Regions from separate parts of the Caballeronia sp. PC1 genome, predicted to be linked through region 1. Evidence: riboswitches for the same ligand, from Rfam matches in the RefSeq annotation. Region 1 holds a riboswitch; the other holds the start of a gene.
The links. A riboswitch is a leader RNA that binds a small molecule or an ion and turns the genes downstream of it on or off. The one in region 1 is predicted to bind cobalamin.

Region 1 (11,529 bases):
CGGCGGGTATCCCGAACTGCATGCCGCAACGCTCGCGGCCAATGCGCGCACACGCGCGTCGATCGCGCATCACGTCGCGCGCGGGAAGGCGGTCGTCGCGGAATGCGGCGGCATGCTGTATCTGCTCGATACGCTCACCGACGTCGAAGGTACACGGCATGCCATGCTCGGCGTACTGCCCGGCGATGCCGCGATGCAACGCAAGCTGTCGCGCCTCGCGATGCAGCGCATCGACACGGCGCATGGCGCGATGACCGGCCACACGTTCCACTACTCGACACTCGACACGCCGATGCGCCCTGTTCTCAACGCAACGCACGCGACCACGGGCGCGGCGGGCGAAGCGCTGTATCGGCATGGCCCGGTGACGGCCACGTACATGCATGCCTACTGGCCGTCGAATCCGGCCGCAGCCGCCGCGCTCTTTCGCGGCGAAACACTATGACGACCACGCAAGACATCCGCACGCCGCTCGACCTCGCCGACACCATCGAGCGTGCAAGAACGCAGCAGCCGGTCGGCTCCCCGTGCACCGACGTCTGCAAGCTCGATGCCGAAAGCGGCCTGTGCCTCGGCTGTTTCAGAAGCCGCGAAGAGATCAAAACCTTCAGGTCGATGGACGACGCCGCGAAGCTGGCTCTGTTCGACGCCCTGCTTGCGCGGCGCGCGGCGAAAGCGAAGTAAGACGCTCAGGCCGCAGCCATGCGCCGCACCGAAGGACTTTCCAGTTCCCGCGCGGCGAGCGCGCCGAACACGAGGCCGAGCGTCGTCCAGATCAGCGCCTGAATACCGATCGCGGCCACGCGGAAATTCCACAGCAGCGACGCGGAGAACCCGGCGGGCACTTCGTCGATACCCGGCAGCGCGACCTGCGCAATCACGATCACGACGACATACGCCGCCACGGCGATGAGCGTCGCGTTCCAGCCGCCGTGCCGCGCCGCCATGCGCCGCTGCAAGCGCACGGCGAACACGGCCGCCGCGAGGGAAATCGCGACCATGCCGAAGAACAGCGCCGTACGCGGCCCGATGGTCTCGGCATTGCCCACGGCGGGCGGATTCGGCGGGTACTTGAGAAACGGCACGATCGCGACGCTCACGAAGCCGAACAACGCCAGCAACGCCGCCGTGCCCCGCGCCCGCAGCGCGCCGAGCCGTCCATAGGCGAATGCGAACACGAGCGAGAAGAGCCCGCCCAACGCGGTGCCGAATACGGCGACGCCCGTCAGCAGGCCGAGGCCCGCTTGCGTATCGCGCGAGACCACGTCTTCGCCGCCGTGATCGTGCGAGTGCGCGGCGTTCGCCGATGCATCGGCGGGCGCGTGTTCATGCTCGTGTTCGTGCGCGGGCTGCGCCTCTTCGTGTTGTTCCTCGAACGCAATGGCGCGCGCCACCGACGGCTCGCCGAACGCACGCGCGAAACCGAAGCCGATCAGGCCCGCGACGAGTCCCGCGATCATGCCGCGTATCAGCAAGGTGCGAATCATGAATCGCCCTCAGTGGCACGGAAAGCCGAGCAGATGCCGGCCATCGTGAACGAATTCGTGGACGTAAGTGCCCGAGAAGATCGATGTCGCGCCCTGCTCCGCCCCGACGAAATAAATGGCGATCAGCAGAATGAGGCCGATGAAAATGGCCCAGGGCAGCACCTCGCGCACCGGAATGGGCACGGGTGCATCCAGCGACGAGGGAGCCGGAAAGACCGGCGCGTTGGAAGCGTTCATGGTGGTTCTCCAGGGAAAAGCGCGTCCCGATTGACGAAGAGCATGCAGCGGGGTCTGACTCGCGGCGCAGCGCCTTTCGGCTCTGCCGCATACAGTGGCGCGACCGTGCCGGGTTTGCACCGGCTTCCTCGCACTGCAAGCTTGCCATTCTATGATGATTGACGGCAAAGTGAAACGATTCCGATCCGCCCGTCACGCTCCCTTGGAACTCATCTTTCTGTGCCACGCCGCCACGCGCGCGATGAAAGCCGGCCGCTTTCCCACCGGCGACGAACCGGCCGCCCACGATGAGCGCGACCGGGTCGCTTCGCTGCGCGCACGCGGCGGCACGCGCGTCATCGCGAGCCCGGCGCGTGTTGCGCGCCAGACGGCGGAATGGATCGCCGATGCCTTCGAGATCGTGCCCGCGTTCGACGACATCGATTACGGCCGTTGGCGCGGGCTTTCTCTGCGCGAAGCCGGCGAGCGCGAACCCGCGCAACTCGCCGCATGGCTCGCGGACCCGGAGGCGCATCCGCACGGCGGGGAAAGCGTCGCGATGCTCGCTGCACGCGTCGCTCAGGGTTTTGCGTTTATCGACCGGCTCAATGCGCGCGAGCGCTGCATCGTCGTCACGCATGCGATCGTCGTGAAAGCCGCGCTCGCGCATGCGCTCGGCATGCCGCTTCGATCGGTCTACGGGATGGACCTCGCGCCGCTGTCCTCGACGGTGCTGAAACGCGCTTCGCCCGCCGATGCATGGATCGCCTGAACTTCGCTCCCGGCGAACGGCTCAAAGCAGACAGCGTATCGCATGCGCGATGCCGCCCGAACCGTTACAGGAGACTCAGATGGCGCACTACGTGGATGGATTCGTCGTACCCGTTCCCATCGACAAAATCGATGCCTACCGTGCGATGGCCGAAGCAGCCGGCAAAATCTGGCTGGAACACGGCGCGCTGCAATTCGTCGAGACCATCGCCGACGATGTGAAGCCCGGCAAGGTCACGTCTTTTCCGCAGAGCGTGCAGTTGAAGGAAGGCGAGACCGTCGTGTTCTCGTATATCGTCTACGCATCACGCGAAGAGCGCGACAGCGTCAACGCGAAAGTCATGGAAGACCCGCGCCTCAAAGCCATGATGGAAAACGGCGAGCCGCCGTTCGACGGGAAACGCATGTTCTTCGGCGGCTTCACGACCATCGTCGAACTCGAACGCAACTGATTTTCTTGTTCAATCGCGAAGGAAATATATCGACATGTATATCGCCATGAACCGCTTCAAGATCGTGCCCGGCGCCGAGGCCGACTTCGAACGTCTCTGGACCAGCCGCGACACGCATCTGAAAGACGTGCCGGGGTTCGTCGAGTTTCATCTGCTCAAAGGTCCGACAAAGGACGATCACGTCCTCTATTCGAGCCATACGATCTGGGCCAATCAGGCGGCCTTCGAAGACTGGACGCGCTCGGACGCGTTTCGCGCCGCGCATCGCAACGCGGGCGGCGAAACGCGCCAGCTCTATCTCGGGCATCCCGAGTTCGAAGGATTCGAGGTCATTCAGACCGTTAAATAGGCACTGGCGCGTGGATTCGAACGGTCGCGCGCTTCTCCGGTGAAACACGTTCGTTTTACACAGATGTGAAAAAACGCGCTTTGCATTCGTGCTTTTTTCAGACGGTTGTCAGTTCTTCGCGCCGCGCGCCATGCGCTGCAACGTCGACGAATCGATCGCCGCCGCGCAGATGCGCACGGCTTCCTTCAACGTACGCGGGCGCCCCGCGCCGAATTGCGATTCGAGCATCGCCACGGCGCGCAAACGCTCGTCGTTGCCGAGCTTCTCGCCGGTGGCAAGCTCGAGCACGGATATGAAGTATGCCGCCGGCGGCGCGGCGCTTGGCCGGGCCGCCCCCTTGCGGTCCCCGCCCGCGCCCTCTCGTCCGTCCTCGTGTGCCGGAATCCACGGGTGCCATTTGCTGTCGTATCGACTTTTCATGGGTCAGTTCGCTGGCTCTATTGCTGTGGCGCGCTGTGCGCCGTTCATCCGATGGCGTCTTCGCGCCTTCATCGCTCAAAAAAAACAGTCAGCAAGTCCCGTTCCAACCCGCACGGCCTTATGGGGTCTGGCGTTACGCGCCTTTTTCCTCCGACAAAATCGCGCGCGCGACGCGGCACGCCGCCAGGTCCCACGCCGCGCAGCCGACCGACTTGAACATCACGGCGCGCGTGGCGTCGGCGTTCTTCGCCGAAGCCGCGAGCGCCTCGGCCAGCGGATGCACCGCGTTCCAGTCGATGCCCGCGAGAATGAAGTCGCCCGCTTCGTGCCGCGCGCCCGCGGGATCATCCACGTAAAGCTCGCTCGCATGAACGGTCGCGGCGGCGATCTCGGCGGCATCGGCGGTGAACGCGCCCACGCCGATCACGAGGCGGCCCGCGCGCGCGGGCATCGTGTAGACGGGCGTCTTGCTCGTGGTCGCGGCGATCACGACATCGACGGAATCGGGAATCGCCGCGTCGTTCAGCGCGGTCAGACTGGCCGACAGCGACGCGTGCGCCGCGCAGAATTCGCGCGCACGTCCCGCACGCGAGCCCTGCACGCGAATACGCGCATCGGGATAGACGGCGGCGAGCGCCTCGATGTGATACGCCGCCTGCTTGCCCGTGCCGATCACGAGCACCTCGCGCGGCGCGCCCGCATGCAGCGCGCGGATCGCGAGCATCGAGACCGACGCCGTGCGCCGGCCCGTGACGGTCGGACCGTCGAGCATGAACTGCGGCACCCCGGTGACGGCGTCATACGCCGTGACCTGGCCATGAATCGTCGGCAGGCCGAGCGCGCCATTGCCCGCGCAGACGTTCACGAGCTTGTGCATGGCGAGATCGGCGGCGCTCGCGGGCATGGAGAGCATCACGCCGCCTTCGATCGGCACCACCATGCGCTCCGGACTGACGATGCGCCCCGCCGCGTAATCGAGCATGGTCGCGGCGAGCGTGTCCACGAGCCGGTCGTACGGCACCAGGCGTGCGGTGTTGGCTTCGTCGAAACTGTGGATCGTCGCGGTCATCGTGTCGCTCGCTGTTAGGGTTGAAAGTGCCATCGGCATGCCATCGAAATGCCGGAACATTCTAACGGCGCGCGCCGTCGTGTCATAAAGCGCGCGCGCTTTCTAAAATGAATCAGCGAATCGCCGATGCGGTCATTGTCATATGACTGCCATCGAATGCCGTCATAATCGGCCGTCCCGCGCCGCAAGTCGAAACGACGACAGCGGCTGCCCCAGAACGCCACGGAGCCCTTCATGAACACGACGGACAAACAGCGCCGTTTCCATGCCGACATCATCGACAGCTACGACGAAGAGTTCGAGATGGAGGTCGACGATCGCTTCCTGGACGGCGAATCGACCTTTTCGGAAGAAGAGCGCCAGTTGCGCAAGACGTATTTCCGCGAACTGTTCCGTTTGCAGGGCGAACTCGTGAAGCTGCAGGACTGGGTCGTGCACACGGGGCACCGGCTGGTCGTGCTTTTCGAAGGACGCGATGCGGCGGGCAAAGGCGGCGCGATCAAGCGCATCACGCAACGCCTGAATCCCCGCGTGTGCCGCGTGGCCGCGCTGCCCGCGCCGAACAATCGCGAACGCACGCAATGGTATTTCCAGCGCTATGTTTCGCACTTGCCGGCGGCCGGTGAAATCGTTTTATTCGACCGGAGCTGGTATAACCGCGCGGGCGTCGAGCGCGTGATGAATTTCTGCAGCGACGAAGAGTATGAAGAATTCTTCCGCTCGGTGCCCGAGTTCGAGAAGATGCTGGTGAGAAGCGGCATCCAGATCGTGAAGTACTGGTTCTCGATCACCGATGACGAACAGGAAGTGCGCTTCCAGGCGCGCATCGAAGATCCGCTCAAGCAGTGGAAGCTGAGCCCGATGGATCTGGAAAGCCGCCGCCGCTGGGAAGCGTATACGGCGGCCAAGGAAGTGATGCTTCAGCGCACGCACATTCCCGAGGCGCCGTGGTGGGTCGTGCACGCGGTCGACAAGAAGCGCGCACGCCTGAACTGCATCAGCCACCTGCTAAGCCAGGTGCCGTATCACGATGTCGAGCATGCGTCGATCGAACTGCCCGACCGCGTGTTCAATCCCGATTATCTGCGTCAGCCCGTTCCCGACGATATGTACGTTCCCGAAGTCTATTGAGCGTCGATATCAGCAGCAGTTGTTGCAGGGCAGATGCTTGACGGCGGCGCTGCTGCGCTGACGCGCCACCGTATGACGCAGCGCGAACTGATACGCGTGCTGCGAGCCCTTCAGCATCATCACGAACATCACCTGGGCGAGATTGAAGTCGAGCGTGACCATCAGGCGCGTCAACAGCAGCAGTGGCAGCACCACCGCCGGCTGATACAGTTGCTTTGCGATCAAGTCTCTCATCATCGGCTCCTTATCCCTTGATTGAATTCTAAGGATTCGAGCCCTGCGGATAAACGCTAGATAGGTGAAGACATATGTTCCGGGAAACGAACAATCGCGTTTACCCGGCGCCTAATGCATATGGCCCTGCATTGAGCAGGGCCATATTCATGCATTACTTCTGCGCGAGACTCGGCTCGGGCACGGGTTTGGGCATCGCATCGCCCCAGCCGCCGCCCAGCGCGCGGATCAGATTCACCGTCGAGATCGCCTGCGCGCCCTGCAATTGCACCGATGAACGCTGCGTTTGCAGCACGGTGCGCTCGGCATCGATCACGTCGAGATAGTTCACCGCGCCCTCGGTGTACTGCGTGCGCGAGAGCTGCGCCGCGCGGACCGACGCCTTCACGGCATCCTCCTGCGTGGCCGTCTGGTCTTCGAGAATGCGCAGGTCCGAGAGGTTGTCCTCCACCTCGCGGAACGCGACCAGCACCTGCTGGCGATAGCTCGCCACATCCTCTTCATAGATCGCGCGCGCATTCGCGAGATTGCCCTTGCGCCGGCCGCCATCGAAGATCGGGATATTGAGCGCCGTGCCCGCGAACGGCCCGAGCAGGAATGTGCGGCTCGACCATTTGAAGAGATCGCCGAGCGTCGCCGATTCGAAACCGCCCAGGCCCGTCAGCGTAAGCGACGGGAAGAACGCCGCCTTCGCCACGCCGATGCGCGCATTCGCCGCCGCCATGGCGCGTTCCGCCGCCGCGATATCGGGACGACGCTCCAGCAGCGACGAAGGCAGACCCGGCGGCACGCGGATCGTCACCGGCTTGAGCGGATTCGCGGCCATCGTGAACTCGGCGGGCGCCTTGCCCAACAGCACCGCAAGGCTATGCTCCGATGCCGCGCGCAGACGTTGCACCGTCATCGCTTCCGAGCGCGCCGTCGCAAGCTCCGACTTCGCGCGCGCCAGATCCAGTTCGCTGATATCGCCTTCGTTGAAGCGCTTTTGCACGAGCTTCAGCGCTTCCTCGCGCAGTTGCACCGTGCGCGTGTAGACGTCGGCTTCGGCATCGAGCTCGCGCAGATTGAAGTAGTTCTGCGCGACATCCGCCTGCAGCGCGAGCTGCACCGAACGGAACAGCGCCTCGCTTTGCTGCGTCTCGGCGTTCGCGGCCTGCACCGTGTTCGCGACGCGGCCGAACAGATCCACTTCATACGACACGCTCGCCTGCGCGCGCCACAACGTCTGCGCGGGCACGTTGCCATTGGGCGGCAGGAACTGCGATGCGGGCGAGAACTTCTCCCGCGTCGGCCCGAAGCCCGCGTCGAGCGTCGGGAACAGGCCCGCTCGCGCCGTCTGGTTGATCGCGCGCGCTTCCTTCACGCGCGCGGCGGCGGCCCGCAGATTCTGGTTCGCGTCCTGCGCCTGCTTTTCCAGATCGTCGAGCGTGGCGTCGCCGAAAATCGTCCACCATTCGCCGCGCAGCATCTCTTCGGAAGGCTGCGCGGCTTTCCATGTGCCCGCTTCCGACGCCTGCAAAGCGGGCGTTTCCTTATAGGCGGAAGGCGCGTTGACGTCGGGCTTCTCGTAGGTGGGCGCAAGCGAACATCCGACCAGCAGCAACGCGGCCATCAGACTCGAAACAACATGCAGCTTATTCATCATTGACCTCATTGCGCTTCGACCGAAGCACCGATACCGCGCATCTGCGGATGCGTGCCGTGCTTGTCCGTCACATGCTCCGTGCGCGAGAGCTTGCGCAGGATCACATAGAACACCGGCGTGAGCATCAGACCGAAGAGCGTGACGCCCAACATGCCGAAGAACACCGCGACGCCCATTGCATGACGCATTTCCGAGCCCGCGCCCGACGACAGCACGAGCGGCACCACACCCATGATGAACGCGATGGACGTCATCAGAATCGGGCGCAGACGCAGGCGGCTCGCTTCGATCGCGGCCTGCACGATGGAACGTCCCTGCATCTCCAGTTCGCGTGCGAACTCGACAATCAGAATCGCGTTCTTCGCCGACAGGCCCACGAGCACCATCAAGCCGATCTGCGTGAAGATGTTGTTGTCGCCATCGGTGAGCCATACGCCGAGCAAGGCGGAGAGAATGCTCATCGGCACGATCAGGATGACCGCGAGCGGCAGCGTCAGGCTTTCATACAGCGCGGCGAGCACGAGGAACACGAGCAGCACGCTGATCGGGAAGACCCACAGCGCGGCATTGCCGGCAAGAATCTGCTGATACGTGAGATCGGTCCATTCGAACTTGATCCCGCGCGGCAGCACTTCCGCCGCAATACGTTCCGCCGCGGCCTGCGCCTGGCCCGACGAGTAGCCCGGCGCGGGCCCGCCGTTGATATCCGCGGCGGTGTAGCCGTTGTAGCGCACGACCATTTCCGGGCCATACGTCGGCGTGACCTTCACGAGCGAGGACAGCGGCACCATGTCGCCATTCGCGTTACGCGTCTTCAGCAAGCCGATATCTTCCGGATTCGCGCGGAACGGCGCATCGGCCTGCACGCGCACCTGATACACGCGTCCGAAGCGATTGAAGTCGTTCACGTAGAGCGAGCCGAGATAGACCTGCATCGTGTCGAACACGTCCGTCACGGAGACGCCAAGCTGCTTCGCCTTCACGCGATCCAGATCGACGTTGAGTTGCGGCACGTTGATCTGATAGCTGGAGAACGTCGGTCCGAGCTCGGGCGTCTGCGCGGCGCGCTTGATGAACGCCTGCGTGGCATCGTTGAGCGCCGCATAACCGAGCGCGCCGCGATCTTCCAGTTGCATCTTGAAGCCGCCCAGCGTGCCGAGGCCCAGAACCGGCGGCGGCGGGAACACGGCGATGAACGAGCCCTTGATGCCCGCGTACTTCTGATTCAGCGCGCCGGCGATCGCGCCCGCGGACAGCGCCTTGTCATGCACGCGTTCCTTGAACGGCTTCAACGTGACGAACACGATGCCCGCGCTCGACGAGTTGGTGAAGCCATTCACGGACAAGCCCGGGAATTCCACCGCGCTCTCCACGCCCGGCTGCTTCAACGCGATATCGCTCATCTGGCGGATCACGCCTTCGGTGCGATCGAGCGATGCGCCGTTCGGCAGTTGCGCGAAGCTAATCAGATATTCCTTGTCCTGCGCGGGCACGAAGCCGCCCGGCACGACCTTGCCCATCAGCACCGCGCCGCCGAGCAGCACGGCATACACGCCCATCATCAAGGCCTTGCGATTGATGACATTCTTCACGCCCTTGCCGTACGCATCGGAACCGCGATGAAACACCTTGTTGAACACACGGAAGAATCCACCGAACACGCGATCCATGCCACGCGTGAGCCAGTCTTTCGGTTCATCGTGACCCTTGAGCAGCAAGGCGGCGAGCGCGGGCGACAGCGTCAGCGAGTTGAACGCGGAGATCACCGTCGAGATCGCGATGGTCATCGCGAACTGCTTGTAGAACTGGCCCGTGAGACCCGACATGAACGCGAGCGGCACGAACACGGCGACGAGCGTCAGCGCGATCGCGATAATCGGCCCGCTCACTTCGCGCATGGCCTGATAAGTCGCCTCTCTCGCCGATAAACCCGCCTCGATGTTTCGCTCGACGTTTTCGACGACCACGATCGCATCGTCGACGACAATGCCGATGGCCAGCACCATCCCGAACAATGACAGCGCGTTGATCGAGAACCCGAACGCAAGCAGCAGCGAGAACGTCCCGACGATGGAGACCGGCACCGCGAGCAGCGGAATGATCGACGCGCGCCACGTCTGCAGGAACACGATCACGACGAGCACGACGAGCGCGATGGCTTCGGCGAGCGTGTGAATCACGGCTTCGATCGACGAACGCACGAACTGCGTCGGGTCATAGACGATCTGATATTCCAGGCCTGCGGGCATGTCCGCCTGCAGTTCCTTCATCGTCTTGCGGACTTCGTCGGAAATCTGCAGCGAGTTCGCGCCCGGCTGCTGATTGATCGCGATCGCGACCGCCGACTTGTTGTCGAGCAGCGAGCGCAAGCCATATTCCGACGCCGCGAGTTCGACACGCGCCACATCGGAGAGATGCGTGACCGCGCCATCGGGCGAAGTCTTCAGCACGATGTCGCGGAATTCCGACTCGTTCTGCAAGCGGCCGCGCGCGTTCACGTTCAGTTGCAGCGGCACGTTCGGCAGTGTCGGCGAGCCGCCGATCACGCCTGCGGCCACCTGCACGTTCTGCTCGCGAATCGCGTTGACGACATCGGTCGCCGTCATGCCGCGCTGCGCGACCTTTTGCGGATCGAGCCATACGCGCATCGAGTAATCGCCCGAGCCCCACAACTGCACTTCACCCACGCCCGCAATGCGTTCGAGCCGGTCCTTCACGTTGATCAGCGCGTAGTTGCGCAGATACGTCATGTCGTAACGGCCATTGGGCGAGTTCAGGTGCACGACCATCGTGAGCGTGGGCGACGACTTGATCGTCGTCACGCCGAGACGCGTCACGTCCTGCGGCAGGCGCGGCAACGCCTGATTCACGCGGTTCTGCACGAGCTGCGTGTTCTTGTCCGGATCGGTGCCGAGCTTGAACGTGACGGTCGTCGTGAGGTTGCCGTCGCTATTCGCCTGCGACTGCATGTAGAGCATGTCCTCGACGCCGTTGATCTGCTCTTCGAGCGGCGAGGCCACGGTTTCCGCAATCACCTTCGGGTTGGCGCCGGGATACTGCGCATGCACCACGACCGAAGGCGGCACGACTTCCGGATACTCGGAGATCGGCAGCTTGAACATGGCGATGATGCCCGCCAGCAGCACGATCACCGAGAGCACGCCCGCAAAGATCGGGCGGTCGATGAAAAATTTGGATATGTTCATGACGAGTTCTGTCTGTTGCGGAACGGCCCTTACTGCGCGGACGCCGTCTTCACGGCGGGCGCCTTGTCGTCGTCGTTCATCGCGACGTTGTTGGCCTTGATCACGTCGTTCGGACGCACGCGCTGCAAGCCGTTCACGACGATGCGCTCGCCCGCCTGCAGACCCTTGCTGATGACGCGCAGGCCTTCATGCGTCTGACCGAGCGACACTTCGCGGTACTGCACGCGGTTGTCCTTGTCGACCACCATTACGAACTTCTTGTCCTGATCGGTGCCGATGGCTTCGTCCTCCACGAGCACGGCCGGATGCGGCGTGCCGCCGCCCACTTTCACGCGGGCATAGAGCCCCGGCACCAGCGAGCCGTCCGGGTTGTTGAAGCGCGCGCGCACGCGAATCGTGCCGGACGTCGTATCGAGCCGGTTATCGACGGAATCCACCACGCCGTCGCGCGAATAGCCGTCTTCGTTCGCGAGACCGAGCGACACCGGCACGTTGCTGCCCGCATCGCGGCCGAGATAGCGCAAGTACGTTTGTTCATCGACATCGAAC
Region 2 (11,529 bases), on a different contig from region 1:
CTCGAACAGCATGATTGGCTCGCCATTTTTCAGAATCGCGTAGTCGACTTTTTCGCCTTTCTTCGTGCCGACGTCAGCGATCAGCTCGGGCGTAACTTCGAGTGGATCGAAAACGTTGTAACCCAGCAGGTGAATGAATGGCATTACCATTGCATTCTTGGTCGCCTCTTCCGTCTGTACCATGTCCTTTGCTGCGACGACACGTGCTGCCAGGGCTCTAACTTCGTCGATGAAATCCATACTTTTTTACCGTCTATGTTTGCGGGAGTTGCGTTCGCTTGTTGTCGTCAAGCAGTGCAAAATAAAAAATAGATGCGAATCTTGGTAGAAATGGAAAGCCTAGCGACCATTCGTCTATAAATCAACTCGATGCATTCGATTAAGCTCGCTACGGCGTGGCTGGCGGGAGCGACGTAATCCAAATTGGCTGATTGGGAAGAAGGGACTTCACCTCTCATTGTCTCGGTCAGTTACTTCACCGTCCGGGACGAAGAGCGTTCCGCATTCGAGCCGATCACGTTGTCGCTTTTTATTGCGCGTTGGCAGTTTTAATCTGGAAGAAGCAAAAAGGCTGCTTCAGCTCAAAGCCGAAGCAGCCTCTTTTGCGCCAACGGAACCGCGCTGCAGCTACATGCCTAGCCCGTCACCGCCCCCTTGTTCGCCGGCCCCGCGAGCGCCGCGAACTTCGCCAGCACGCCGCGTGTGTACTTCGGCGCGGGCTGCTTCCACGCGGCGCGTCGTTTCGCCAGTTCGGCATCGTCGACATTCAGTTGCAGCAACAGCTTGTGCGCGTCGATGGTGATCGAATCGCCTTCGTGCACGAGCGCGATCGTGCCGCCCGCGAACGCTTCCGGCGCGACGTGCCCGACCACCATGCCCCACGTGCCGCCCGAAAAGCGCCCGTCGGTGATGAACCCGACCGATTCGCCCAGCCCCTTGCCGATGATCGCCGATGTCGGCGCGAGCATCTCAGGCATGCCGGGACCGCCTTGCGGCCCGAGATAGCGCAGCACGAGAATGTCGCCGGCCTTGATCTTGTCGGAGAGAATCGCGTCCATCGCGCTTTGCTCGTCGTCGAACACGCGCGCCGGGCCCGTGATGACCGGATTCTTGAGGCCCGTGATTTTCGCGACCGCGCCGTCTTCCGCCAGATTGCCGCGCAGGATCGCCAGATGCCCTTCCTTGTACAGCGCCTGCTCGATCGGGAAGATGACCTTCTGATCCGCGCGCGGCTTGCCCGGCACATCCTTGAGTTCTTCGGCGATCGTGCGGCCCGTGATCGTCATGCAGTCGCCGTGCAGCAGGCCCGCATCGAGCAGGATCTTCAGCACTTGCGGGATGCCGCCTGCCTTGTGCAGATCGGTCGCGACATATTGACCCGACGGCTTCAGATCGCAGATGACCGGCACTTTCTTGCGCATGCGCTCGAAGTCGTCGATGCTCCATTCCACTTCCGCGGCATGCGCGATCGCCAGATAGTGCAGCACGGCGTTGGTCGAGCCGCCCGTCGCCATGATCAGCGCGACCGCGTTTTCGATCGACTCCTTCGTGATGATGTCGCGCGGCTTCAAATCCTTCTTCACCGCTTCGACGAGCACGCGCGCGGATTCGGCGGCGGAATCGACCTTTTCCTGATCGGGATTCGCCATCGTCGACGAGTACATCAGCGACATGCCGAGTGCCTCGAACGACGAGCTCATCGTGTTCGCGGTGTACATGCCGCCGCACGAGCCGGTGGACGGACACGCGTTTTTCTCGACGCCCTTGAAATCTTCCTCCGACATGCGGCCCGCCGTGAATTCGCCGACCGCCTCGAACGACGACACGATCGTCAGGTCGCGGCCCTTCCAGTTGCCCGGGCGAATGGTGCCGCCGTACACGTAAATCGACGGCACGTTCATGCGCGCCATGCCGATCATGCCACCGGGCATGTTCTTGTCGCAGCCGCCGATGACGACGACGCCGTCCATCCATTGCCCCTGCACGGCGGTTTCGATGCAATCCGCGATCACTTCGCGCGAGACGAGCGAGTACTTCATGCCTTCGGTGCCCATCGACATGCCGTCGGAAATCGTCGGCGTGCCGAAAATTTGCGGATTGGCGTCGGACTTCCTGATCGATTCGATGGCGGCGTCCGCCAGGCGCTGCAGGCCCGCGTTGCAGGGCGTGATCGTGGAATGCCCGTTGGCGACGCCGATCATCGGCTTGTCGAAGTCGGCTTCCTGATAGCCGAGGGCGTAGTACATCGAACGGTTGGGCGAGCGGGCGACGCCCTGGGTGATGTTCTTCGAGCGGCGGTTGAAAGCCATGATGTGCTCCTTGAGGGGATGTTTTTGATCTCGTGCAGCAAGAATGCAGCCCCGGCATGTGTCTGTCCAATATATTATTCAAGGCTTATTAGGTCGCGGAATGTATCAATGGAACAGAGAGATCCGCCCATCGAACTGCGTTTGCTGCGCTACTTCGCGACAGTCGCCGAAGAGATGCACTTCGGCCGCGCCGCCGCGCGTCTCGCGATGACGCAGCCGCCGCTCTCGCAGGCGATCCGCGCGCTGGAAGAGGCACTGGGCGTTCAGCTTTTCGCGCGCACGAAACGCACCGTGGAACTGACGCCGGTTGGGAAAGACCTGCTGCCGGAAGTTCGCCGCCTGCTCGCTTCCGCCGACGCGCTGCGCCCGCTCGCGCAATCGCTCGCGCGCGGCGAGGCGGGCAGGCTGTCGCTCGCGTTCGTCTCCACCGCCGATTACGGCCTCTTGCCCGCGTTATTGCGCGATTTCGGCGCGCGCTATCCTGGCGTGCGCCTGCAACTGACGGAAGCGACGAGCGACGTGCAGATCGAGGAGCTCGTCGCCGGGCGCATCGACGCCGGCCTCGTGATTCCGCCGCTGCCGCCGCGCTACGCGAGTTCGCTCCAGTATGTGCCGATCGCGCGCGAGCCGCTGATGATCGCGATGTCGGAGAAACAGGCGGAAGAACTGGATTCGGCGGAGGATGTGCCCGTCGATCTGCACGATCTCGCGGCGGCCCCGCTCGTCGTCTTCCCGAGACGGCTCGCGCCCGGTTTGTATGACATCATCATGGGTTGCTACGGCGCGGCGGGGCTCACGCCGCGCATCGGCCAGGAGGCGATCCAGATGCAGACCATCGTGAGCCTCGTGTCCGCGGGCATGGGCGTCGCGCTCGTGCCGCAGTCGCTGCGTCATCTGCGGCGCACGGGCGTCGTGTATCGTCCGTTGCTCGACCCCGGTCCCATCGTGGAAACGGGACTGGTATGGCGCTTCGCGGAAGTGAGCCCCGTGCTCGCCGGGTTCATCGAAATCGTCCGTTCGCGGGCTGAAAGCGCCGGTTCTGTATGATTCGCCTTTGAAAGTCGCTCAGCTCCCCACATCAGAATGCTCATACATCCCAATTTCGATCCCGTCGCGATTCATCTCGGTCCGCTCGCCGTGCGCTGGTACGGCCTCATGTATCTGGTGGCGTTCGTGTCGGCCATCGTCATCGGCCGGCTGCGCCTGCGGCTGCCTTACGTCGCCGCTCAAGGCTGGAACGCGAAAGACATCGACGACATGCTGTTCTACGGCGTGCTCGGCACGATTCTCGGCGGACGCCTGGGCTACGTGATTTTTTACAAGGCGAGCTTTTACGCGGCGCATCCGCTCGATATCTTCAAGGTCTGGGAAGGCGGCATGTCGTTTCACGGCGGCTTTCTCGGCGTGACGCTCGCGATGGTGCTGTTCGCGTTTCAGCGCAAGCGCACCTGGCTGCAAGTGACGGATTTCGTCGCGCCGATGGTGCCGCTCGGCCTCGCGGCGGGGCGTCTCGGCAACTTCATCAACGGCGAACTGTGGGGCCGCGTGACGGACCCGAACGCGCCGTGGGCGATGCTCTTCCAGAATTCGACGAACGACGACGCGATCTGGCTCGCGAAAAATCCGCAACTCGATGCGCAATATCATCTCACCGAGATTTTTCAGCGCTATCACATGCTGCCGCGCCATCCGTCGCAGTTGTACGAGATCGCGCTGGAAGGGCTCGTGCTGTTCGTCGTGATCTGGACGTTCTCGCGCAAGCAACGGCCGGTGGGCGCGATCTCCGCGCTGTTTCTGATCGGTTATGGACTGGCGCGCTTCACGGTGGAATTCGCGCGCGAGCCTGACGATTATCTCGGCCTGCTCGCGCTCAATCTCTCGATGGGTCAATGGCTCTCGCTGCCGATGATCATCGCGGGCGTCATCATGATGATCTGGGCGTACAAGCGCAATCTGCGCCTGCCGCCCGAGCCTGTCCGGACGTAATCAGCGTCCCATTTGCACCGAACCCGACACGTCGACGGTCACGGTCGCCGTGCCGGCTTCCATCGCGATGGGCGAGGCCATCTTCGCGTCGGCGCTCATTGCGCGCGATTGCATCATCATGATCGGGCGCGGCTGATTCCCGCTGCGCCCGACGTTCACTTCCCGAATCGTGAAATTGCTGTAGCCGAACGCCTGCGCGGCGGTCTGCGCCTGCTTGCGGAACGAATCGATGGCTTGCGACACGAGCTTCTGCTCGGCCGCGCGCTGCGCTTCGGGCGACAGCGAGAACGCCACGCTGCCCACCTGCATCGACGAGCTCATCTTGCCCGCGAGCTTCGACGCCGCCGCGAAGTCATGCGATTCGAGCACGACTTCCGTGCGCCCGCGCCACGCGGAAATCTTGCCGTCGCGATCCGTCGACGGATACACCGTGAACGAGCCGCTCTTCGCCGTCACGCCTTCGACGCCCTTGGCTTCGCGCAACGCAGCCTCCGCGCGCTGATTGAGCGTGTTGGTGAGCGAGGAGGGATCGGCCGCTTCCTGCTCGTAGAAGAGCGTGATGTTGACGACATCCTGCGGCACCTGCGAGCTCGCCTGCGCGGAGAGCGAGAGCACGCCCGAGGGCTGCGGCTGGGTAATCACCGTCTGCGCGGCGGCGGATTGAGAGAAGCTGAGCGCGGCGCCGGACATCGCGAGGAGGGCGAGCGCGGCTGCGGTTTTTTTCTTGATCATCGAAGGACTCCGAATATCGCGTAATGTACGACGCGTTTTAGGCGTTGCCTTCGAGTAGTAAGTTCCGTGTTAGACGAGGCGCTCGGTAATGAATTGCCACTGCGCTTGCGTGACCGGTGTAATCGACAGCCGGTTGCCGCGGGCAAGCACCTGCATATCGGCAAGCTCTTCGTGTTCGCGCAGCGCCGCGAGTGCAATGAGCGGCGTCTTCTTCACGAACTTCACGTCCACGAGCATCCAGCGCGGCGTTTCCTGCGTCGATTTCGGATCGTAGTAGTCGCTTTCCGGATCGAACTGCGTGGGATCGGGATAAGCCGTCGAGCACACCTTCGCGATGCCCGCGATGCCCGGCTCGGGGCAGCTCGAATGATAGAAGAGCACGCCGTCGCCGATGCTCATCTGATCGCGCATGAAGTTGCGCGCCTGATAGTTGCGCACGCCCGTCCACGGCAGGGTTTTCTTCGGCGCGTGCGCGAGGTGATCGATGCTCGCTTCGTCCGGTTCGGACTTCATCAGCCAGTAGCGCATGATTGTTCGCTATGCGGAAATCGTCGGGGCAAATCGTCGGGGCTAGTCGTCGACGCAAATGAAAACGGCATCGGTAAAACCGATGCCGTTTGAGATAGGTCCCCGCCACAGCCGCTAGGCCGGCATCCTGAACCTGGGTTCAAGATTGGTCGCGGTAAGCAACACTTCGGGTACATCGGACTAGCGACGCGCGCGCCCGTGCTGCAAGGTTCCGCAACCGTGCCAATGTAGCATTGGTTCAAGGAATATATGACCTTGGCGAACCAGGCAGGGAAACGTCACTTTACACCAATCGTTTGCCCGTTGCAGCTATCTGGTGGCGTTCGCGCGGTTTCTTTTTTCGATTGACATTGCGCGCTGATTGACTCGACGCGCAAGCGCTTCACCGTGCCTGCTTACTGCGCTTCGTATTGCGCGATCACAGCGCCCAGTTGCTCGTTCATCGAGTGCATGGTGCGGCGGATCTCCTCGGCGGGAAACGCCTCGCCGTGGCGCACGCTGTCCTGCAGCTTAAGCAATTCCGACGCCAGCGAAAGCGCGGCCATCACCGCGATGCGATCCGTGCCGCGCACGCTGCTCGCGTTGCGCACCTTGTTCATTTCGGCATCGACGCGCGCGACGGCTTCGCGCAGCGCGGCTTCCGTTTCGGGCGAGCACGCGAGGCGGTATTGCTGCCCGAGAATGGATACTTCGATCTGCGTGGTCGTCATGCCTTCTCCCCTTGATGATGCTCGCCGTGCAACTCCGCTTCATGTGCTTCCTGCGAATCGGCTTCGAGGAGATCGAGTTGATTGTCGGATTCGGCATGCTGCCCGGACTTGACGCGCGGCAGCTTTTCGAGAATGGCGTTGAGACGCACTTGCGCGTCGTCGATTTTGGCGGAGAGCGAATCGCGTTCGGATTGCAGCGTGTCGCGTTCTTCGCGCACTTGCGCGAGCTCGGCCTGCACGTTCGCATAATCGGCGCGCAGTTGTGCGAGTTGGTCCTGCAGCGCCTGATGCGCCTGCTTGTGGCGCTCGCTGATCTGGATCAGCCGGCCGATATTTCCTGACAGTGATTCGAGTTCGTTGAGCATGTGCTGCGTCCTCTAAAGACCTCGCATTTTAGCGCGGTTAAACAGCGCTTCCGATAAATGTCTCGTTTCGAGACGTAACAGCACGCGATCTCGCGCTTAAACCATCGATCGCGTGCATTCGTGTGCAGAAAACGCGAGCGCTGAGTGCGACCCGTGAGGACAGGTCGGCCCGGCTGCGCGTTCGGTTCTTGTTCGATTCGTCGTGCGCCGCGCCATGTTGTCCGTGCCGTTTTCTTGACGGCCCCAACCCGCGCTCCTACACTTGCCGCACTTTTGGTGCTCGCATTTGCGTTTCTCGCGGATGCAGTCAAACGGGAAACAGGGAGTGAAGTCCTCGAAGTCCAACCAGGACTCGCCGCGGACGAGCCAACCTGTGCTGCCCCCGCAACGGTAAGCGACCGCAACGCAAGTTGCAAGTCGTCTCATGCGCGTTTTTGCAGCGCGTGCGTGCCGATCCGGTATCGCGCATGCCTCACTGCAAGAAACGTGACGACGCCACTGCGCACGATGCGCGGGAAGGCGAGACGATGCGTCGCCAGCCCGGATACCGGCCAGAGTTCGACGCATGCGCGCATGAATGCGCGCTGCGTTTCGTCGCGCATCGTCCTCGCGGGGAGCGGGGCCGCGCTCACGCGGACACGGATACTTCACGCATGGTTTCGCCACTGGCCGCGCTCAGGGACGGCCTCGCCCGTCATGGCGCGCTCGCCGCCACCGTCATCGGCTTGCCGTTCGCACATGCCGCTCACGCCGCGGATGATGCATCGCAAACGCTTGCGCCCGTCGTCGTGACGTCGACGCGCGCCCCGCAACCGCTCGCGGATTCCATTCCGCAGACTTCCGTTTTCGACGAACAGGATATCGCCGACGCCAACGCCAGCGACGCCCTCGGCCTCGTCGCGCTCGCGCCCGGCGTGCAGATCACGCGCAACGGCGGGCCGGGCGCGAATTCGGGGCTTTACATACGCGGCGCGGCCTCGTCGCAATCGCTCGTGCTGATCGACGGCGTGCGCGTGGAGTCGGCATCGCTCGGCGCGGCGCAGTTGTCGCAACTGATGCTCGATCAGATCGGGCGCGTCGAGGTCGTGAACGGCAACGTGTCCGCGCTGTATGGCTCGAATGCGATCGGCGGCGTCGTGCAAATTTTCACGAAGGAGGGCGAGCCGCATCCGCCGCGCTTCAACTTCGAGGCCGAGTACGGCAGCTATCACACGCAGCGGCAGTCGGCGGGCGTGAACGGCGCGCTCGACAAGGACGGCCGCACGACCTTCAGCGTCAACGTCTCGCGCGAGAAGACCGACGGCTTCACGTCGATCGATCCGAACATCGCGCCCAACGCGAATCCGAACGCGAACGGCTATCTCAACGAAAGCCTCGCGGCGACTCTGCGCCACAAATTCAGCGACAAGTGGGACGCGGGCGTGCGCTTTCTGCAATCGAACGGCGTCAACAGTTTCGACGATGCCTACGGCCTGCCGACCGATATCAACGAAACGCACGATCGCGTGCGCTCCGCGTCCGTGTTCGCGAACGGCAGGATCACGGACAACTGGACCACGCATTTCACCATCGCGCAGGGGCAGGACCGCTCGAACATCGAGCAGAACGGCGTCTACACGAGCCGCTTCAATTCGGAGAATCGTCAATACACCTGGCAGAACGATGTCAGGCTGAGCGATGCGCACAAGCTGCTGTTCGGCTACGAACATCTCGATCAGACGCTCGACTCCGATCAGTTCGACGCGCCCGATCGTCACGTGAATTCGGTGTTCGCGGGCTATGTCGGGCGCATCGGAGCGAGTGAATTGCAGGCGAATCTGCGGCACGACCAGTATTCCGATTTCGGCGGCGCGAACAGCTACTATCTGGGCTACGCCTACAACTTCGATGCGCACTGGCGCGCGAGCGCGAGCTATGCGGCGTCGTTTCGCGCGCCGAGCTTCGACGACCTCTACTATCCGATGAGCGGCAATCCGTCGATCCAGCCGGAGCGCAGCCATTCGGTCGAGGCCGCGCTGCAGTACGCATCGAATGCGCTGGGCGTCGCGCGCGTCACGCTGTTCCAGACGCGCTATTCGAATCTGATCGACTATGTATCCAACGGCGGCTTCTACTATGTCGCGCAGAACGTCGGGCGCGCGAAGGTGCAGGGTATCGAAGGATCGTGGGCGGGGCATCTCGGCGCAACCGACGTGCGCGCGGGCGTGACGTTCCAGAATCCCGTCGATGAAACGAACAACGAAGACCTGACGCGGCGCGCGCGGCATTTCGCGACGCTCACCGCGCATCGGACCATCGGGCGCTGGCGCGTCGGCGGCGAATGGATCGTGAGCGGCGAGCGCCACGATTACGACTCGACGCTCAGCGGTTACGGCATCGTGAATCTGTCCGCGCGTTACGACATATCGAAATCGTGGTACGTCACGGCGCGCATCGACAATCTGTTCGACAAGGACTATGAACTTGCGTACTCGTACAACACGCCACGGCGCGGCGCTTACATCACGCTGGGCTGGCATCCGTCGTGAGTGATGCCATTCCGCGCGTCCATGCGATGAACGCCGCTCGCGCCACGACCATCTGGATCGCACTCGGCGCCGCGTGCGTGTGCGTGCTCGTCGCGTCGCTCGCGATGGGCAGCGTCGCGTTGCCGGTCTCGCGCGCGCTCGGCGCGCTCTTTCACATGCACGCCGCGACGCCGGATATCGCCGATGACATCGTGCTCACGCTGCGTCTGCCGCGCGCGCTCGCGGGCTTCGCATCGGGCGCGCTGCTCGCGACGGCGGGCGCGTTGCTGCAAGTGCTGTTGCGCAATCCGCTGGCGGAGCCGTATGTGCTCGGCGTGTCCGGCGGCGCGGCGGCGTTCGCGCTCGCCGCGATGCTCGCCTCGCTGCCGTGGTGGAGCGTCGATATCGCGGCATGCGCGGGCGCGCTGGCCTCGATCGTGCTCGTGCTCGGACTTGCGCGCGGCGACGTCTGGCGCAGCGGCCAGGACGCATCGCCACGGCTTCTGCTGACGGGCGTCGTGATCGCATCGGGATGGGGCGCGCTGATCACGCTGATGCTGAGCATTGCGCCGGAGAACCGCTTGCGCGGCATGATCTTCTGGCTCACGGGCGACCTGAACGGCGCGGCGGCGCCGTGGCCCGCGCTGGCCGCGCTCGCTGTCGTGCTCTTGGCGATCGTGCCGGCCGCGCCGCAATTGAACGTGCTGCTGCGTGGCGATGCGGCGGCGCAGTCGCTCGGCGTGCCGGTCGCGCGCCTGCGCTTGCGCGTGTATCTCGTCGCGTCGCTCGCGGCCGCCGCCGCGGTGACGACGGCGGGGACCATCGGTTTCGTCGGCCTGGTCGTGCCGCATCTGCTGCGCCTTGCCTTCGGCAACGACCAGCGCATGCTCGTGCCCGCCGCCGCGCTCGCGGGCGGCCTCGCCGTGATGGCCGCCGATCTCGCCGCGCGCACGGTCATCGCGCCGGCGCAATTGCCGGTGGGTGTCGTGACGGCCCTGATCGGCGTGCCGATGTTCCTGTGGATGCTGCTGGGCAGACCGCGATGACGCTGCATCTCGACAATCTCGTGCTTCGCGTGGGCGCACGCACGCTCATCGACGGACTCACGCAATCCATCGAAGCGGGCGAGGTGTGGTGCATCGCCGGGCCGAACGGCGCGGGCAAGACCACGCTCATCAACGTGCTTGCGGGGCTGTCGAAACCGGCGTCGGGCGTCGTGTCGCTCGATGGCCGCGCGCTCGCGACATGGCGCGCGGCGGACCTCGCACGCCAGCGCGCGCTGATGCCGCAGGCCACGCACGACGCGTTCAGCGCAACCGTGCTCGATACCGTGCTGCTCAACCGCTTTCCGTATCTGACGGGATGGGGCTGGGAGAACGAAGACGACCGCATTGCGGCGCGCGCGGCGCTCGACATGCTCGGGCTCGCCGCGTTCGCGTCGCGCGACGTGCTGACGCTGTCGGGCGGCGAACGTCAACGCGTCGCGCTGGCCGCCACGCTCTGCCAGAACGCGCCGCTCGTGCTGCTCGACGAACCGCTTACGCACCTGGATCTGCATCATCAGATCGACTGCCTGCATGCGCTGCGCGATGCGGCGCGCGAGCAGAAGCGCACCATCGTGTTCTCGTGCCACGATCTGAATCTCGCGCGCCGTTTCGCGACGCACGCGCTGTTGCTCGACGGCCACGGCGGCGCACACGCGGGCCTCGTCGCCGACGTCTTGACGCCCGAGCGCGCGAGCGCCGCCTTCGGCTATCCGCTCGCGCTGATCCGCGACGGCGAGCATGAAGCGCTCGTGCCTTCCATTCATCGCCTCTGAAGGACTTCCGATGCAGAACGACATTCCCATGCCCCGCGCGCTCGACCGCACCCTCGAAGCGGAGCTGCGCCGCATCATCGACATGAAGACGAAGCCGCCCGGCAGCCTCGGGCGGCTCGAATCTCTCGCGCTGCAGATGGGCCTGATTCAACGCACCACGAAGCCGCGCATCGAGCGTCCCGCGATGATCGTGTTCGCAGGCGATCACGGCATCGCGAAAGAGGGCGTGAGCGCGTTTCCGCAGGAAGTGACCGCGCAGATGGTCGCGAACTTCCTGACCGGCGGCGCGGCGATCAACGCGCTGTCGCGTTCGGTCGGCATGACGCTCGAAGTGGTCGATGCGGGCGTCGCGACGCCCATTCCCATCGATCATGGCTATGAACGTCTGTCGCTCGGGCTGGGCACGCGCAACTTCGCGCACGAGCCCGCGATGTCGCGCGAGACTGCGCTCGAAGGCATCGCGCGGGGCGCGGCGCGCGTGCGGCATCATGCGGCGCTCGGCACGAATGTGATCGGCTTCGGCGAGATGGGCATCGCGAATACGTCGGCGGCGGCGTGCCTGATGAGCCGGCT

Region 2: it holds a riboswitch for cobalamin, as region 1 does, so the genes downstream of both, LY284_RS09485 (TonB-dependent receptor domain-containing protein) here and LY284_RS17800 (CbtB-domain containing protein) in region 1, are expected to answer to the same signal.

What each region holds. Positions count from the first base shown of each region.
Region 1 covers NZ_JAJUBH010000002.1:431,999-443,527, reverse strand. The annotation lists gene LY284_RS17815 (cobyrinate a,c-diamide synthase) at 1-445, shown strand, start outside; gene LY284_RS17810 (DUF1289 domain-containing protein) at 442-684, shown strand; gene LY284_RS17805 (CbtA family protein) at 690-1,487, opposite strand; gene LY284_RS17800 (CbtB-domain containing protein) at 1,497-1,724, opposite strand; cobalamin riboswitch at 1,753-1,877, opposite strand; gene LY284_RS17795 (histidine phosphatase family protein) at 1,927-2,475, shown strand; gene LY284_RS17790 (DUF1428 domain-containing protein) at 2,555-2,926, shown strand; gene LY284_RS17785 (antibiotic biosynthesis monooxygenase) at 2,961-3,275, shown strand; gene LY284_RS17780 (hypothetical protein) at 3,384-3,695, opposite strand; gene lhpI (bifunctional Delta(1)-pyrroline-2-carboxylate/Delta(1)-piperideine-2-carboxylate reductase) at 3,829-4,764, opposite strand; gene ppk2 (polyphosphate kinase 2) at 4,999-5,895, shown strand; gene LY284_RS17765 (hypothetical protein) at 5,905-6,132, opposite strand; gene LY284_RS17760 (efflux transporter outer membrane subunit) at 6,284-7,774, opposite strand; gene LY284_RS17755 (efflux RND transporter permease subunit) at 7,780-10,980, opposite strand; gene LY284_RS17750 (efflux RND transporter periplasmic adaptor subunit) at 11,010-11,529, opposite strand, start outside.
Region 2 covers NZ_JAJUBH010000001.1:1,962,040-1,973,568, reverse strand. The annotation lists gene LY284_RS09530 (type I restriction endonuclease) at 1-240, opposite strand, end outside; gene ilvD (dihydroxy-acid dehydratase) at 636-2,309, opposite strand; gene LY284_RS09520 (LysR substrate-binding domain-containing protein) at 2,418-3,356, shown strand; gene lgt (prolipoprotein diacylglyceryl transferase) at 3,393-4,295, shown strand; gene LY284_RS09510 (SIMPL domain-containing protein) at 4,296-4,985, opposite strand; gene LY284_RS09505 (EVE domain-containing protein) at 5,097-5,555, opposite strand; RNA gene ssrS (6S RNA) at 5,651-5,832, opposite strand; gene LY284_RS09495 (cell division protein ZapA) at 5,951-6,265, opposite strand; gene LY284_RS09490 (hypothetical protein) at 6,262-6,630, opposite strand; cobalamin riboswitch at 6,888-7,201, shown strand; gene LY284_RS09485 (TonB-dependent receptor domain-containing protein) at 7,284-9,158, shown strand; gene LY284_RS09480 (iron ABC transporter permease) at 9,185-10,183, shown strand; gene LY284_RS09475 (ABC transporter ATP-binding protein) at 10,180-10,956, shown strand; gene cobT (nicotinate-nucleotide--dimethylbenzimidazole phosphoribosyltransferase) at 10,967-11,529, shown strand, end outside.